4 regions of the Kitasatospora sp. NPDC086009 genome follow, and region 3 is predicted to be linked to each of the others. Evidence: riboswitches for the same ligand, from Rfam matches in the RefSeq annotation. Region 3 holds a riboswitch; each other region holds the start of a gene.
What was found. A riboswitch is a leader RNA that binds a small molecule or an ion and turns the genes downstream of it on or off. The one in region 3 is predicted to bind cyclic di-AMP.

Region 1 (3,448 bases), on a different contig from region 3:
CCGCGGCCGAGGGCGGCCTCGGCGAGCCGGTCGGCGAGTTCCTCGGTGACCCGGACGGCGATCAGCCGGCGCAGCTCGGCGAGTCCGCCGCTGACGTGCTTGTACAGCGAGGGGGTGGCCACCTGGGCCCGTCCGGCGACGGCGGCCAGGGTGAGGGCCTCGGGGCCCTGTTCGTCGATGAGGGCGAGGGCGTGGTCGACGACCTGCTCGGGGGTCAGTCCGACTCGGGGCATGGTGCGGTCTCCGTGGGCGAGGTAGCGGGCGGGCTCGGGCCGGCGCGGCGCGGAAGGGCGGGCTCAGGCCAGCTCGGCGAGGAAGGGCAGCAGGGCGTCGGCGGTGGCCTGCGGCCGGTCGGCCATCGGGTAGTGCCCGGAGCCCTCGACCATCACCTTGCGGCCGTTCAGCGCGGCGGCCTGCCGGTCGGCGACCAGCTCGGGGTCGGGGAAGTCGGGGTCCTTGGTGCCCATCAGGACCAGCGCCGGGCAGCTCACGGCGGCGGTCCAGCCGTTCGGCGCGGAGTCCCCGCGCACGTAGCCCCGGGTGGCCTGCTTGCGGCCCGGCGTGCGCATCGCGGCGACCAGTCCGTCCACGTAGGCGTCGAAGTCGGCCGGCTTGGGACCGGGGTACGCCATCTTGCGGTGGTAGAGGCCCCAGAACGCGGGCGAGTGCACCAGCAGGACGCCCATCACGCCGAACATCGCGCGCTGCAGCGCGTTCGGCGGCGGGTTCTCGACGAAGGCGTCCACCAGGACGATCCCGGCGACCCGCTCCGGCGCGTCCCCGGCCACCTTGACCACCGTCGCACCGGCGTAGGAGTTGCCGACCAGCGTGGCGCGGTCGATGCCGAGGTGGTCCAGCAGGGCGAGGACGTCGGTGGCGATCGCGGCCGGCGTGTAGTCGTCCCAGGCGATCGAGGACTCGCCGAAGCCGCGCAGGTCCAGGGTGATCACCCGGTGGCCCGCGGCCACCAGCAGCGGGCGCAGGTGCCGGTACGCGGCACGGCTGTCGAGCATCCCGGGGAGCAGGACGAGGGGGGCGCCGTCGCCCTGCTCGGTGTCGTCGAAGGCCAGCCGGCCGCCGGGGAGGTCGAGGTACTGGGTGCTGGGGGTGAAGGTGCCGGGCATGGGGGCCTCCTCGGTCCGCGGAGCTGTCGGCGTTGCACCGATAGCCATAAAGCTAAGGCTAATAGCCTTAGCCGTCAAGCCCTCGACCGGTCGGCCCCCGGGGGCGGCCCCGGTACCGCGGCTCAGACCCCCTCCACCTTGAACGGGTCGTGCTCGGCGAGCAGCTTCTCCAGCCGCGCCTGGTCCACCCGGGTGACGATCTCGTTGGTCTCCTGCCGGTCCCGGATCACCTTGGCCAGGGTGAAGGCGGAGGTGACGGTGTAGAGCAGGCCGACCGCGAGGAAGGCGCGGGTCCAGCCGCCGACCGGCAGATAGGCGATGCCGACGGCGAGGGCGCCGCCGGAGAGGGCGAAGGAGAGGACGGCCTGGAGGTGGTACGCGGCCGTGGTGCGTGACTGCATCGGTGCGTTCATGGCGCCAGGATGGCCGCGCCGGGAGTGCCGCACATGAGTAGGAGTACTCAAGTGGGGGGCCGTTCGTTGACGTCCCCTCACGTTCGGTGGTGTCAGTTGCCGTCGATCCGCCCAAATCGCCCATCAGGTCACGTACCGCCCGGGTAGTATCCGGCTGTCCCGAACGGACGGCTTGGAATCAGAGGCTCCTAGGATTAACGTTTGATAACGCAGCGCGGTTCGTAACGCCGTACCCAGACGGCACCGTGCGCCGTCGCCTAATCCCGCCGGCCGGCCTCCGGGCAGGCCAGGGAGCCGGGGAACCATGTTCCTTGGGGTGAATCGGCCGGGCCCAGGCCCAGCCGTAGGAGACCTTCCTGCTCCGAACCCGTCAGCTAACCCGGTAGGCGCGAAGGAAGGAAAGGAGCGCGCCTCCGTGGCGTCGTCGCACTCTCCGGCACACCTGCCCGGCTCCCCCGCCGGCACCCAGCTGCTCGACCACCCCTGGCCGCCCGCCCACCCGGGCGAGTTCGGCGGGTCCGGCGCCGAGACCGGGCCGCAGGCCCCCGACAGCAACCGGCACCGGATGCCCCGTCAGACCCGCGGCACCGCCCCGCTGCTCGGCGTCACCGCCGTGGCCGCCACCCTCGGGGCGACCGGCTTCGCCTCCGCCACCCCGGCCGCCGCCCCCGCCGTCGAGGTCCCGGACGAGACCCCGGTCGCGCTCGCCGCGGACCCGGGCCTCGCGCTCGCCGCCCGGATCCAGCAGCAGGCCGACAGCCAGCGCACCGCCGCCGAGGAGGGCGCCCGGCTGCAGGCCGCCAAGGAGGCCGAGGTCAAGCGCGCGGCCCAGCAGCAGGAGGCCAAGCAGGCCGCCGAGGAGGCCGAGAAGGCCAAGCTCGCCGCCATCGAGCTGCCGGTGCGCGACTACCACCTCTCGGCCCACTACGGCCAGAGCGCCTCCTACTGGGCCCACCTGCACACCGGCCTGGACTTCGCCGCCGACACCGGCACCCCGGTCTACGCGGTCGGCCAGGGCACCATCACCTCGGCCGGCTGGGCCGGGTCGTACGGCTACCGGATCGTCGAGACGCTGCCCGACGGCACCGAGATCTGGTACTGCCACCTCTCCTCGATCATCAAGGGCTCCGGCAAGGTCGTCCCCGGCCAGCAGCTCGGCAAGGTGGGGGCCACCGGCAACGTCACCGGCCCGCACCTGCACCTGGAGGTGCGCCCCGGCGGCGGTGCCCCGGTCGACCCGGAGAGCTGGTTCGAGCAGCGCGGCGTGACCCCCTGACCGGCGTCACCTTCTGACAGCCCGCCGCGGTGCCCCGGTCGTCGTCACGACGGCCGGGGCACCGTCGCGTCTCAGGCCCCGGCGGCCGCGTCGGCCCCGTCCGGCCGGTCGGCGGACCCGTGCACGTGCACGTGCCCGTCCCCGGGCGCGTAGCCGTCCTCGTCCCCGTACTCGTGCCCGTACTCGTCCCCGTACTCCCCGGCCTCCTCCGCCTCGCCGGGTGCCCCGGGCAGCTGCGCCAGGTACGCGTCGATCTCCTCCTGGCCCGGCTCCGGGGCCAGCTCCGGGAACTCCTCCACCAGCAGCCGCGGCAGCCCCGGCACCGTCCACTCGCCGAAGAGGTCCAGCGCGGCCTCGACGGCGGCCTCCTCGAACGCCCCGAAGTCCCCGGCCAGCTCGTCGGGCATCGGCCGGCCCTGCGCGGTGAGCTCCTCCAGGTTGCGGTAGCTGCGCCGCATCAGCCCCTGCTCCAGCAGCCGCCGGGCACCGTCGGTGGCCATCCCGACGCTGAGCGGCCGGGCGCCGTCCCAGCCCCCGTCGTCCACCGGGTCCAGCGCGCCCGTCGCCTCCAGCCGCTCGTAGGCGGCCGCCCGGTCCTCCGGCGCCAGCTCCCGGAACGCCTCCAGCCAGGCCCG
Region 2 (3,448 bases), on a different contig from region 3:
GGTCAGGTTGAGCACCTCGGCGCCGACCGTGACGCCCCCTCCGGCGCCGACCCGGGGGTGCGCGTACGTCAGCGGCGCCTCCAGGGTGACGGTGGATCCGCTGACGGCCCGGACGACGGCGAGGTCGTAGCGGGTGGAGAAGCCGTCCTCGCCGGGCGGGCCGGTCGGGGTGACGGCCAGTTCGTCGCCGGGCAGCCAACCGGTGGGCGGCGCGGCCAGGCTGACGGTGGTGTCGCCCGCCGCGAGCGCCCGGTCGGCGCGCCCCCAGGCGGTCTTGGCCGCGCCGTCCAGCCGCAGGTACCCGGCGCCGGTGACCCAGAGGCCGACGTCGGTGTCGACCACCTTCATGCCGTCCCCCCGGAAGCGCCGCTCGTCGACGGCGGGGAAGCGCACGGTGTGCACGGCGGCGCCCTCGGGGGCGAGCGCGAGGGTGCCGCGGATCTCGACGTTGCCCGCGGCGGCGAGGGTGAGGCTGCGGTCGGCGGCGAAGGTGAGCGCACCGCCCGGCTCGACCAGCAGCGAGCCGATCGCGGCGTCGGTGTCGAGCAGCACCCGGTCGGTGATCCGGACGGCGCTCTGCGGTCCGGGTACCCGGCCGCCCCAGCCGGCCGGGTCCGACCAGGGGCGGCCGCCCTGGTCGGGGGTGGGTGCGGGGGCGGCTCCGGCGGTGGGCTGCCCGGGCGCGGCCGTCCCCTCGGCGGGGGCGCCGTCGGTGGTGCCCCCGGGCGTCCCGGAGGGCGACGCGGCGCCGTGCCGGTGCTCCGCGGCCGGGTCGGCCGCTCCCGGCGCCGTGGCGGGGTCCTCCGCGGCGGCGCCGGGCGCGGAGCGGCCGTCCAGGGAGCGCCGCAGTGCCTCCTCGCCGCCGACCGCCGCGAAGACCGTGCCGACGGCGAGCCAGCGCAGCATCGTCCGCCGGGGCAGGGGAGTTCGGGGCTCGGCGGGCGGGATGTCCGCTCTGCGGTGTTTTGCCCGGCGGTGCGTTCCACGCGGCCGCTCGGCCGGCGCGCCGGCCTCGGGACCCTCGTCCATGGCCATCGCTGCGAAGCCCTCCCCCCAGACGGCCGCGTCGGTCCTGACGCCCTGAAGCATAGGCAGTTGCCGTGGCTCCGAAGGGCGTTGCGCGAAATCGGTCATTTCTGATCATGGTGGACAGCCATTCAGCACGCTCTTCATAAACTGTGATGACCGTCACACATGTTTGCGGTTTGAACTTAAGTCTGCTTAACGTGCTCCCCGTTCGTGGCCACACGGACCCAGCCCACCCGCAACGCCGAGTCCTGCCGTCGGGTGCGCTGGCAGCGCAGAACGCACCACGGCAGGAGCGGGGGAACCACAGGTAAGTCGCCCGGGACCGGTTCGTACCGGTTCGGGGCTAGGGGTGAAGCCGCGTCCACAGCGCGGCCGGGCAACTCCAGCCCGAATCCGACAGCTCACCTCGCAGGCGTGGGAGAGGACCGCGTCACCATGCTGCCCACCAACGGCACCCGCCTGTCCGGCCGCACCCGCCGAGCGATCGCCACCCTCGGCGTCGTCGGCATCGGCCTCACCGTCCCCTGCCTCACCGCCGGCTCCGCCTCGGCCGCCTCCGTCGCCACCTGGGACAAGGTCGCCCAGTGCGAGAGTACCGGCAACTGGAGCATCAACACCGGCAACGGTTTCTACGGCGGCCTCCAGTTCACCAACTCCACCTGGGCGGCGTTCGGCGGCACCAGCTACGCCGCGCGTGCCGACCTCGCCACCAAGGACCAGCAGATCGCGGTCGCCGAGAAGGTGCTCGCCGTCCAGGGCCCCGGCGCCTGGCCCGTCTGCTCCGTCCAGGCCGGTCTGACCAAGGGCGGCACCCCGGCCGCCGTCGACACCGCGACCGCCGCCAAGCCGGCCGCCCCGAAGGCCACCCCGGCCCCGGTGCAGACCCCCGCCCCCGCCGCCAAGCCGGCCGCGCCCAAGGCCGCCCCGAAGGCCGCCGAGACCCCGGCCGCCGCCGACTCCGCCCAGCCGTCGCAGGGCCGGAACTGGCAGCAGTACCGTCAGGACGCGCAGGCCTCCTCCGACTACACCGTGGTCGCGGGCGACTGGCTCTCCTCGATCGCCGACAAGAACAACATCCAGGGCGGCTGGGAGCGGCTCTACGAGCTCAACCGCGGCACCCTCGGCGACGGCCCGCACGTCATCTACCCGGGCCAGCACCTGAGCCTGGGCGACCGCGCGAAGACCCGGGCCTCGGACGAGTCCGGCCAGGGCTTCGACTGGTTCAACCGCTCCTCGGGCGCCACCGGCAAGGCCGACGGCTCCACCGCGACCGCCACCAAGCCGGCCGCGCAGACCCAGGCTCCGGCCGCCAAGCCCGCCGCCCAGGCGTCGGCCGAGGCGCCGGCCCAGGCCGCCACCGGCAGCATGGCCGCCGCGGTCTCCTTCGCCCAGTCGAAGGTCGGCCAGGCCTACGTCTACGGCGGTACCGGCAACGGCGGTTGGGACTGCTCCGGCCTGACCCAGGCCGCGCTGCGCGCCGCGGGCGTCTCCGTCCCGCGGGTCGCCGCCGACCAGGCCGCCGCCAGCACCCACGTCTCGCTGGACGCCCTCAAGGCCGGCGACCTGCTGTTCTGGTCCAACAACGGCCAGGACTCGGGCGTCTACCACGTCGCGCTCTACATCGGCGACGGCAAGTACGTCGAGGCCGCCAACCCGAGCGTGGGCGTGCGGACCCAGACCATCGCCAACTGGGCCCCGGACTTCGCCGGCCGGGTCTGATCCCGCCTGCGGTCCGCACGCGGTCCGCGCCACCCGCCGCAGCCCCCGGGGAGAGTCTGGTCGCTCCTCCCCGGGGGCTCCGGCACGCCCGCGCGCAGGATGGCCCGGGCCCGGGCCCGGGCATGGCCAAAGCCGGGCCCGGCGGGCATGCTGCTGCTCTGCACCCGAGGAGGAGTCACATGGCCCAGGTCACCGTCACGCTCGACGCCAATCTCGCGATCGACGCGATGATGCTCTCCGGCACCAGGAACCCGCAGGACGCCGTGGAACTGATCCTGCGCGACTACCTCGCCCGGGGGCGGCGCACCGAGAGCCGGACCGGCGAGGCCGCCGACGGGCAGCGGACCGGACAGCAGCGCCCGACCGCGCAGGAAGGCTGAGGGCGGACAGGACGGGGCCCCGGAGGACTGGATCGTCCTCCGGGGCCCCGGTCGTCGTCTCAGCGGGCGCGGGCGCCCGTGGAACCGCGCATCACCAGCTCCGGCTGGAACATGAACTCACCGCGCTGGGCGGCGTTCGCGCCGACCTCCTCCAGCAGGGCGTCGACGGCGGCGGTGGCCATCGCCTCGACCGGCTGGCGGATGGTGGTCAGCGGCGGCTCGGTGAAAGCTATCAGCGGCGAGTCGTCGAACCCGACCACCGAGACGTCCTGCGGCACGGACAGCCCCCGCTGGCGCACCGCGCGGATCGCCCCGAGCGC
Region 3 (3,448 bases):
GCCAGGGCCCGGCGGGTCTCCTCCAGCTCGGAGAGCTTCATCGAGGCCTCCGACCGGCGCTGGTCGAGCCGGCGCTGACGGGCCACCACCTCGTGCAGCGTCTCGTTCTGCCGCTCGGCGGCCTGGTCCAGGCTGCGGGCCTTGGAGAGGTAGCCCTCCGGGTCGGTGGAGAGCATCAGCTGGACGGTCTGCGCCATCCCGCCGCCCCGGTACTCGGCGCCGGCCACGGTGGCGAGGTCGCCGCGGAGCTCGTTGAGCTCGCCCTGGGCGACGGCGACCTGCTGCTGGAGCGTGCCGGTCTCGTGCTGGAGGCGCTGCTGGACGTCCAGTGCGGCGTTGTACTTCTCCGAGGCCTGCTCGGCCTCGTCGTACAGCTGTTCCACCTGCGCCTTGACGTCCTTGCGGTTCGACGGCCCGTCCGGCGTGCCCGGGGCGGCCTGGGCGGCACCCCCCGTGGCCACCCCCAGCGCGGTGGTGGCCGCGGCGGTCAGCACCAGCGCACGGGCGAACGCGCCCGGCAGGGGGGAACGGCGGTGCACGGCCATACGACGGTAACTCCGATCCTGCGACCCGGCCCCGCCGCCGCACCGGTGCGGGCGGCTGTCGAGCGGGAGTCCGGTGGCAGACGTTAGCGAGTCCGGGCGAGCGAGTCCAAACCCCTCCCAACCCGAATATTTGACCCGCAATCGGACATCAGCACGGTCCAGCACGAAAGCCGCAGGCCCGGCCTCCCACGAGGGGAGACCGGGCCTGCGGGAGCAGACGTCGGATCAGACGCGCACGATGGCCGAGATCGGCAGCATGCTGGCGGTCTCGTACCGGACGTTCGCGCCGGGCTTCGGCGCGTGGATGACCTGGCCGCCGCCGACGTAGAGCGCGACGTGGCTGCGGTCCGCACGGTAGATGATCAGGTCGCCGGGCTGGGCGTTGGCGATATTGGTGCCCACGTTGGTACCGGCGGTGGCCTGGGACTGCGAGGTGCGCGGCAGCGACACGTCCGCCTGGGCGTAGGCCCAGCTGGTCAGGCCGGAGCAGTCGAAGGAGCTCGGACCGGCCGCGCCGTAGACGTACGGGGCGCCCAGCTTGCTCTCCGCGGCGGCGATCGCGGCGGCGGCGCGCGAGCCGTTGGCGGCGGGCGCGGACGGCGCGGCGGCCGCGGCGGCGGGCTTGGCGGCCGGCGACGACGGGGCGGGCAGCTGGTCGCGGGTGTTGTCGCGGGAGGCGCGGTCGGCGTCCGCCTTGGCCTTGGCCTCGGCCTTGGCGGCGTCCGCCTTGGCCTTCGCCTCGGCGGCGGCCTTCTCCTCGGCCGCGCGCATCGCCTGGCGCTCCTGCTCGGACAGCGAGTTGTACAGGTCCTGGGCCTTGGCCAGCTTGCCCTGGACCTCCTCCTTGGAGGCCTTCAGCTGCTGGGTGGTGGCTTCGAGCTCGCCGAGCTTGCCCTGGGCCTCGTTGCGGTCCTGGTCGAGCCTGCGCTGCTGCTCCTGGAGGTCCTTCAGCGCACCGGACTGCGTGCTGCCGGCCTGGTTGATGGCGCCGGCCTGGCTGAGGAAGCTGTCCGGGCTGGACGAGAGCATCAGCTGCACGGTCGGCGATATGCCGCCGTTGCGGTACTGCTCGCCGGCGATCTCGGCGAGACCGCCCTGGGCCTCGGTCACCGCGGCCTGCTGACGGGCCACCTTGTCCTGCAGCTCACCGACCTGCTTCTGCAGCTCCTGCTGCTTGGCCTGGGCACCGTTGAGCTTCTCGGTGGCCTGCTCGGCCTGCTCGTTGAGCTGGTCGATCTGCTCCTTGACCTGATCCTTGGTCGGCGTCGGGTCGGCGTGGGCGCCGGACTGCGCGGAGAGCGCGACCGCCGCGGCGGCGACACCGGTCAGAATCGAGACCCGGGCGCGGCCGGCGGGCTTGGGACGACGATGGGACGCCACGAAGGCGGACTCCTTCTTCCTACGTCCGCCTACCGGGTGAGCTGACGGGTTCGGGCCGGAAGCGTGCCCTACGACGCCTCACCGACCGCACGACGGTCGACCTGGCGCCGATTCACCCCGGAGGAACATGGTTCCCCGGCTCCGTTCCACAGCGCCCCCGACTACTGGACTCCCCGACGGGCAGATGCTCTGCCCCGCTGCTTCACGAACTCGGCGGTAAACCTCCGCCGCCACCCCTGCTGGGTGATCGACTGTGCGGTGGTTCGAGGCACGACCCTAGTAACAGAACCGTGATCCGTTCAAATCCTTGTCAGAAAAATGCCGGAAGAATATCCAAGTTCATTTGTGAATATGACCGGGTGTGATCACGCGCCCACATGGAGCTGATCGTTTGTCATGATGCGGCCGCAGACACCGACGCCACCCCCGGTTCCGGGGGTGGCGCGGATCACAGGGCCGGATCCCGGCCCGTGGGCATGTCGGTCCGTCAGACCCGGCGGATCGCGTTGATCGGCATCGCGTCGGCCTTCATCACCTTCACCACGTCACCGGTGTGCGGCGCGTGGACCACCATCCCGTTGCCGATGTACATCCCGACGTGGCTGCGGTCCGGGCGGTAGATGATGAGGTCGCCCGGCTGGGCGTCGGCCAGCGAGGCCACCTTCGAGCCGTAGTTGGCCTGCGCCTGCGAGGTGCGCGGCAGCGAGACGCCGGCCTTCGCGTACGACCAGACCATCAGACCGGAGCAGTCGAAGGAGTTCGGGCCGACCGCGCTCCAGACGTACGGCGAACCCTGCTTGCTCATCGCGTTGGCGACGGCCTGCCCGGCGAAGCCGCTGCCCTGCGGGAGGCTGCTCAGGTCGGTGCGCTCGCTGCCGCGCGAGGCCCGGTCGGCCTGCTGCTGGGCGGCCTTCAGCGCGGCCCGGTCGGCGGCGCTGAGCGAGTTCAGCAGGTCCTGGGCTTCCTTGAGCTTCTTGTTGACCTCGGCCTTGGACTGGTTCAGGTCCTTGGTCGTGCTGTCCAGCGAGGCGAGGACGGCGGCCGCCTCGGCCTTCTGCTGGTCCAGCCGGCGCTGCTGGTCCTGCAGGCCCTTGAGCGCCTCGGTCTGGCTGGAGCTGGCCTGCTGGACGCTGGCGGCCTTGTCCAGGTAGCCGGACGGGTCGGAGGCGAGCATCAGCTGGACGGACGGGTCGATGCCGCCGGTCCGGTACTGCTCGGCCGCGACCTCGGCCAGCCCGCCCTGAAGCTGGGTCATCTGGTCCTGGCCGCGAGCCACCTGGTCCTGGAGCTGGTCCGCCTGCTTGCGCAGCTGGTCCGCCCGCTCCTTGGCACCGTTGAACTTCTCGGTGGCCTGCTCGGCCTCCTCCTGCAGCTGGTCGACCTGCGCCTTCACGTCCTCCTTCTTGGGGGACGGGCTGGGCGCGGCGTGGGCGCTGACCTGGGCCGAGAGGGCGACCGCGGTCGCAGCGGCAGCGGTCAGCACGGTGACCCGTGCACGGCTCGACTGCTTGGGACGGCGGTGG
Region 4 (3,448 bases), on a different contig from region 3:
CTGACGGTGGGATGCGCCCTGGTGGCGATGGTCGGCGGGACCGCCCTGGCGTGTCCGACCGACGAGCCCGCACCGAGCGCCGAACCGGCGGTCGCGGCGGCGAAGCCGTCCGACTCCGACCTGGAGGTGATCCGGCTGGACCCGGACCCCGTCGCGCCCGGCGGTACCACGACGCTGCACGCCTTCATCGCCAACGACGGGCCGGACCGGACCGCCTCCGCGTTCACCGTGGTGATCACCCTGCCGGAGGGCGTGACGGCCGAGGCCCCGTTCTTCCCGGACAACTGCTACGAGTTCCAGAACGGCCACCGGGTGCGCTGCACCTTCCCGGCCGGGCTGAAGCGGTACCGGACCGCGACCGCACTGATCCCGCTCCGGGTGGCCTCCACCGTCCCCCTCGGCGATCTGGACGGCGGCTACGTGGCGGTGCGCAGCGACGACGACCGGAACGAGGCGAACAACCGCCAGCCGTTCACGGTCCACGTCGTGGAGAGCACCCGCGGCTGAGCGGGGCCACCGGAGCCGCGTGGGGGTCGCCCGGATCCCGTCCAGGCGGCCCCCGCGCGTGGCTTCCTAGCGGTAGACCCGGACGTAGTCCGCGGCGAAGGTGATCGGGGCCGTGCCCTGCGGCGCGGCGTGGTACTGCCCTGCACTCAGGGACAGGTTGAGGATCAGGTACGCGGACCAGTTGGCGCCGACGCCCTTGCCGTCCGAGAACACCTTCGTACCGTTGACGTACCAGTCGACCGAGGTGGCGCCGTAGTGGGTGCCGATGGTGACCCAGCCGTCCTTCGCGATCGCCTTGGCGTCGGTGTAGTACAGGTGGCCCGGGTTGACGTGGTTGGTCAGCTCCAGCAGGTTCGGGTTGTCGGGGTGGTACTCGAAGGAGTCGATCTCCCCGTTGCCGTTCTTCCAGGTCCACAGGGCCGGCCAGGCGCCCGTGCCGGCCGGGAGCTTGACCCGGGTCTCGGCGTAGTCGCCGGTCTTCACCTGGAAACCCTCGCTGGAGTACTCGGTGGTGAGCAGCCCGGTGTCCCAGGACTTCTTGCCGTTCTCCAGCGTGTTGGCGCCCGGCTTGGCGGTGAACGTGGCGACGCCGCCGGCCACCGAGACGTTGTTCTTGTTCAGCCAGTCGAGCTTGTTGTCGTCCGGGTTGTGGTTGCCGTAGTGGTAGGCGCTGCTCTTGTCACCCGTCCAGCGCGAGCCGTAGGCGATCGGGCCGTTGAACTCGTCCGACCAGGTCAGCGACTTCCCGGCGACCGGGGCGCCGGTCGCCGGCGCGGTGGGGGCCGGGGCGGTGGGCGACGGCGTGGCGGTCGCGGTGGGTGACGGCGTCGGGGTGGGCTTGGGGGTGGCGGTCGGGCTCGGGGCGGGGGCGACGGTCGCGTCGGAGACCGCGAGCTGGCGCGAGGGCAGGTTGTGCCAGGTACCGCCGAGGTCCTGCCAGAAGCCGAACTGGGTGTACGTCCCGGCGGGCAGGGTGCGGGCACCGGTGGTGATCGACAGGCCGCTGGGGCAGATCTGCGCGTTGGAGACGTTGCCGGGGAAGTCGAGGTTGCGCCCGGCCGCGTCGCGGACGCCGACGCCGACGGTCTTGGCCGTGAAGCAGGACGAGGAGTGGACGGTCAGCGCGGCCGTGGTGGCCTTGCCCGCGACCATGGTGGCCGGGGCGAGCCTGTCCTGGGTGACGGTCGGCGCGGTGGCCGCCTGGGCGCCGGTGAGCGCCGGGACGCCGAGCAGGCCGGCGCCGCTGATGGCGAGCGCTCCGGTGGCGGCGAAGGCGGCCTTGCGGCCTCGGTGGGAGGGGCGGGCGTGGCGCGGGGTCGCGCGCCGGGCAGGCTTCTGCATGGCGGAGTCCTCTGTAGACGCCTGCGAGGTGAGCTGTCGGGTTCGGGCTGAGGTTGCCCGGCCGCCTGTGGGAGCGGCTTCACCCCTAGCCTCGGTCCGCACGCGCGAGCGCGTGGGCCGGGCACTGACCTGGGTCCCCCGCTCCCGTCCGCTGCGGTGCTCGACTGCCGACCGGCGGGTGGACAGGACTCGGCGTCCCGACGGCGGGGTCCGCGAAGACGGACTCGTGCAGGCTAGGCAGGCCGCTCGAATGTCGACAAGCCGACGGGGGGTGTTGTCGCGCAGCTCACAGTGCGAGCCGTCCGGAGTGGATCAAGTCACCGGGGAAGTTGATCAGTTGGAGACGGGGCGGGGCGTGGGGCGAGCGTGGGGGCGGGCGTGGGGCGGGCGCGGGGCGGCCGACGGGGTCGGCGGCGGGCCGGCGAGCGGGTGGCGGAGGTCCGGCCGGGGTGGGCGCGGCGCCGGGGTGGGCGCGGCGCCGGCCCGGTGTCCGCTCCGGGGCCGGGTGCCCGCATGTCCGCCGCGAAGGTCGGCCGGTCGGATAGGTTGGGAGTCCAGCCGTACCGCACAGACGAGAGACGAGGACCCGCTCCGCCATGACCGCGCCCCTGCCCGCCTTCGCCGGCCGTACCTACCTCTTCCAGGTCGACAACGGCGCGGCCTTCCGCAACGCCTACTCGCCCGACGGCAAGCGGCTGCGCTGGGAGGGCCTCGGCGAGTCGGCGGGCCAGTGGGAGGACGTCGCGCTGCACATCGCCGAGATCGGGCCGGAGCTGTACTTCGTCAGCTGGACCGAGCAGAGCGGCATCACCGTCAGCCACGTGATGGACCTCGGCAGGCTGACGGTGCGCGCGTTCTGGACGTACGAGGGCGAGGGCGGCCGGGTCGGCGAGCTGCACACCGGGACGCTGGAGCCGGTGGCCTGAGACCGGTCCGGGGCGCCAGTGTCCTGGCGTCCTGGTGACCGGGCGCGCTGGTATCCGGGCGTTCTGGCCGGGCGGGCGGGCCCGGCGGTGGTCAGACCGTGTGGCTCGGCACCTTGAGGTGCTGGGAGAGCCACTCCAGCGAGGACGGCAGCAGCCTGCTCCAGGTCTCGAAGTTGTGGCCGCCGGTCTTCATCATGCTGTAGGAGACCTTCATGGGCGCGTGCGCGGCGGCCACGAAGGCCTCGGTGTCCCGGCGGTAGTCGCCGTCGCCCTCCCTGGTCCCGGCCAGCAGGACGGACACCCCGGGCTGCGGCAGGTTCTTCAGCCGCCACATCAGGTCCGCCTCGTTGCGACGCTGCTGGCTGCCCCGGAAGAGGTCGCCGGTGGTCGGGTCGTCGGCGGCCTGGTAGTAGCCGGAGAGCGAGACGGCGGTCGGGAAGACCTCCGGGTGCCGCATGGCGAGCTTGAGGGCGCAGTAGCCGCCGGTCGAGTTGCCCATGAAGCCCCAGGCCTGCGGATCCGAGGAGACCCGGTAGGTCGCCTGGATCGCGGCCGGGACGTCCTTGGTGAAGTACGTCTCCGACTGCGCGCCGCCCGGGATGTCCTCGCACTCGGTGTCCTGCGGGAGGGCGGGCGAGGGGCGCATCAGCACCATCACGGTCGGCTGCATCCGA

Region 1: linked by a shared signal. The riboswitch ahead of ACIF6L_RS05575 (M23 family metallopeptidase) and the one ahead of ACIF6L_RS07820 (NlpC/P60 family protein) in region 3 are both predicted to bind cyclic di-AMP.
Region 2: linked by a shared signal. The riboswitch ahead of ACIF6L_RS09285 (transglycosylase family protein) and the one ahead of ACIF6L_RS07820 (NlpC/P60 family protein) in region 3 are both predicted to bind cyclic di-AMP.
Region 4: linked by a shared signal. The riboswitch ahead of ACIF6L_RS10250 (hypothetical protein) and the one ahead of ACIF6L_RS07820 (NlpC/P60 family protein) in region 3 are both predicted to bind cyclic di-AMP.

The regions. Positions count from the first base shown of each region.
Region 1 covers NZ_JBITSA010000001.1:1,241,669-1,245,116, forward strand. The annotation lists gene ACIF6L_RS05560 (TetR/AcrR family transcriptional regulator) at 1-233, opposite strand, end outside; gene ACIF6L_RS05565 (alpha/beta fold hydrolase) at 297-1,124, opposite strand; gene ACIF6L_RS05570 (YiaA/YiaB family inner membrane protein) at 1,247-1,537, opposite strand; cyclic di-AMP (ydaO/yuaA leader) riboswitch at 1,782-1,940, shown strand; gene ACIF6L_RS05575 (M23 family metallopeptidase) at 1,953-2,813, shown strand; gene ACIF6L_RS05580 (hypothetical protein) at 2,885-3,448, opposite strand, start outside.
Region 2 covers NZ_JBITSA010000003.1:16,572-20,019, forward strand. The annotation lists gene ACIF6L_RS09280 (hypothetical protein) at 1-906, opposite strand, end outside; cyclic di-AMP (ydaO/yuaA leader) riboswitch at 1,299-1,457, shown strand; gene ACIF6L_RS09285 (transglycosylase family protein) at 1,444-2,748, shown strand; gene ACIF6L_RS09290 (hypothetical protein) at 2,928-3,128, shown strand; gene ACIF6L_RS09295 (LacI family DNA-binding transcriptional regulator) at 3,188-3,448, opposite strand, start outside.
Region 3 covers NZ_JBITSA010000002.1:480,243-483,690, reverse strand. The annotation lists gene ACIF6L_RS07825 (NlpC/P60 family protein) at 1-545, opposite strand, end outside; gene ACIF6L_RS07820 (NlpC/P60 family protein) at 771-1,925, opposite strand; cyclic di-AMP (ydaO/yuaA leader) riboswitch at 1,936-2,089, opposite strand; gene ACIF6L_RS07815 (NlpC/P60 family protein) at 2,413-3,448, opposite strand, start outside.
Region 4 covers NZ_JBITSA010000003.1:240,577-244,024, forward strand. The annotation lists gene ACIF6L_RS10245 (hypothetical protein) at 7-507, shown strand; gene ACIF6L_RS10250 (hypothetical protein) at 574-1,848, opposite strand; cyclic di-AMP (ydaO/yuaA leader) riboswitch at 1,853-1,976, opposite strand; gene ACIF6L_RS10255 (MoaF-related domain-containing protein) at 2,445-2,774, shown strand; gene ACIF6L_RS10260 (alpha/beta hydrolase) at 2,866-3,448, opposite strand, start outside.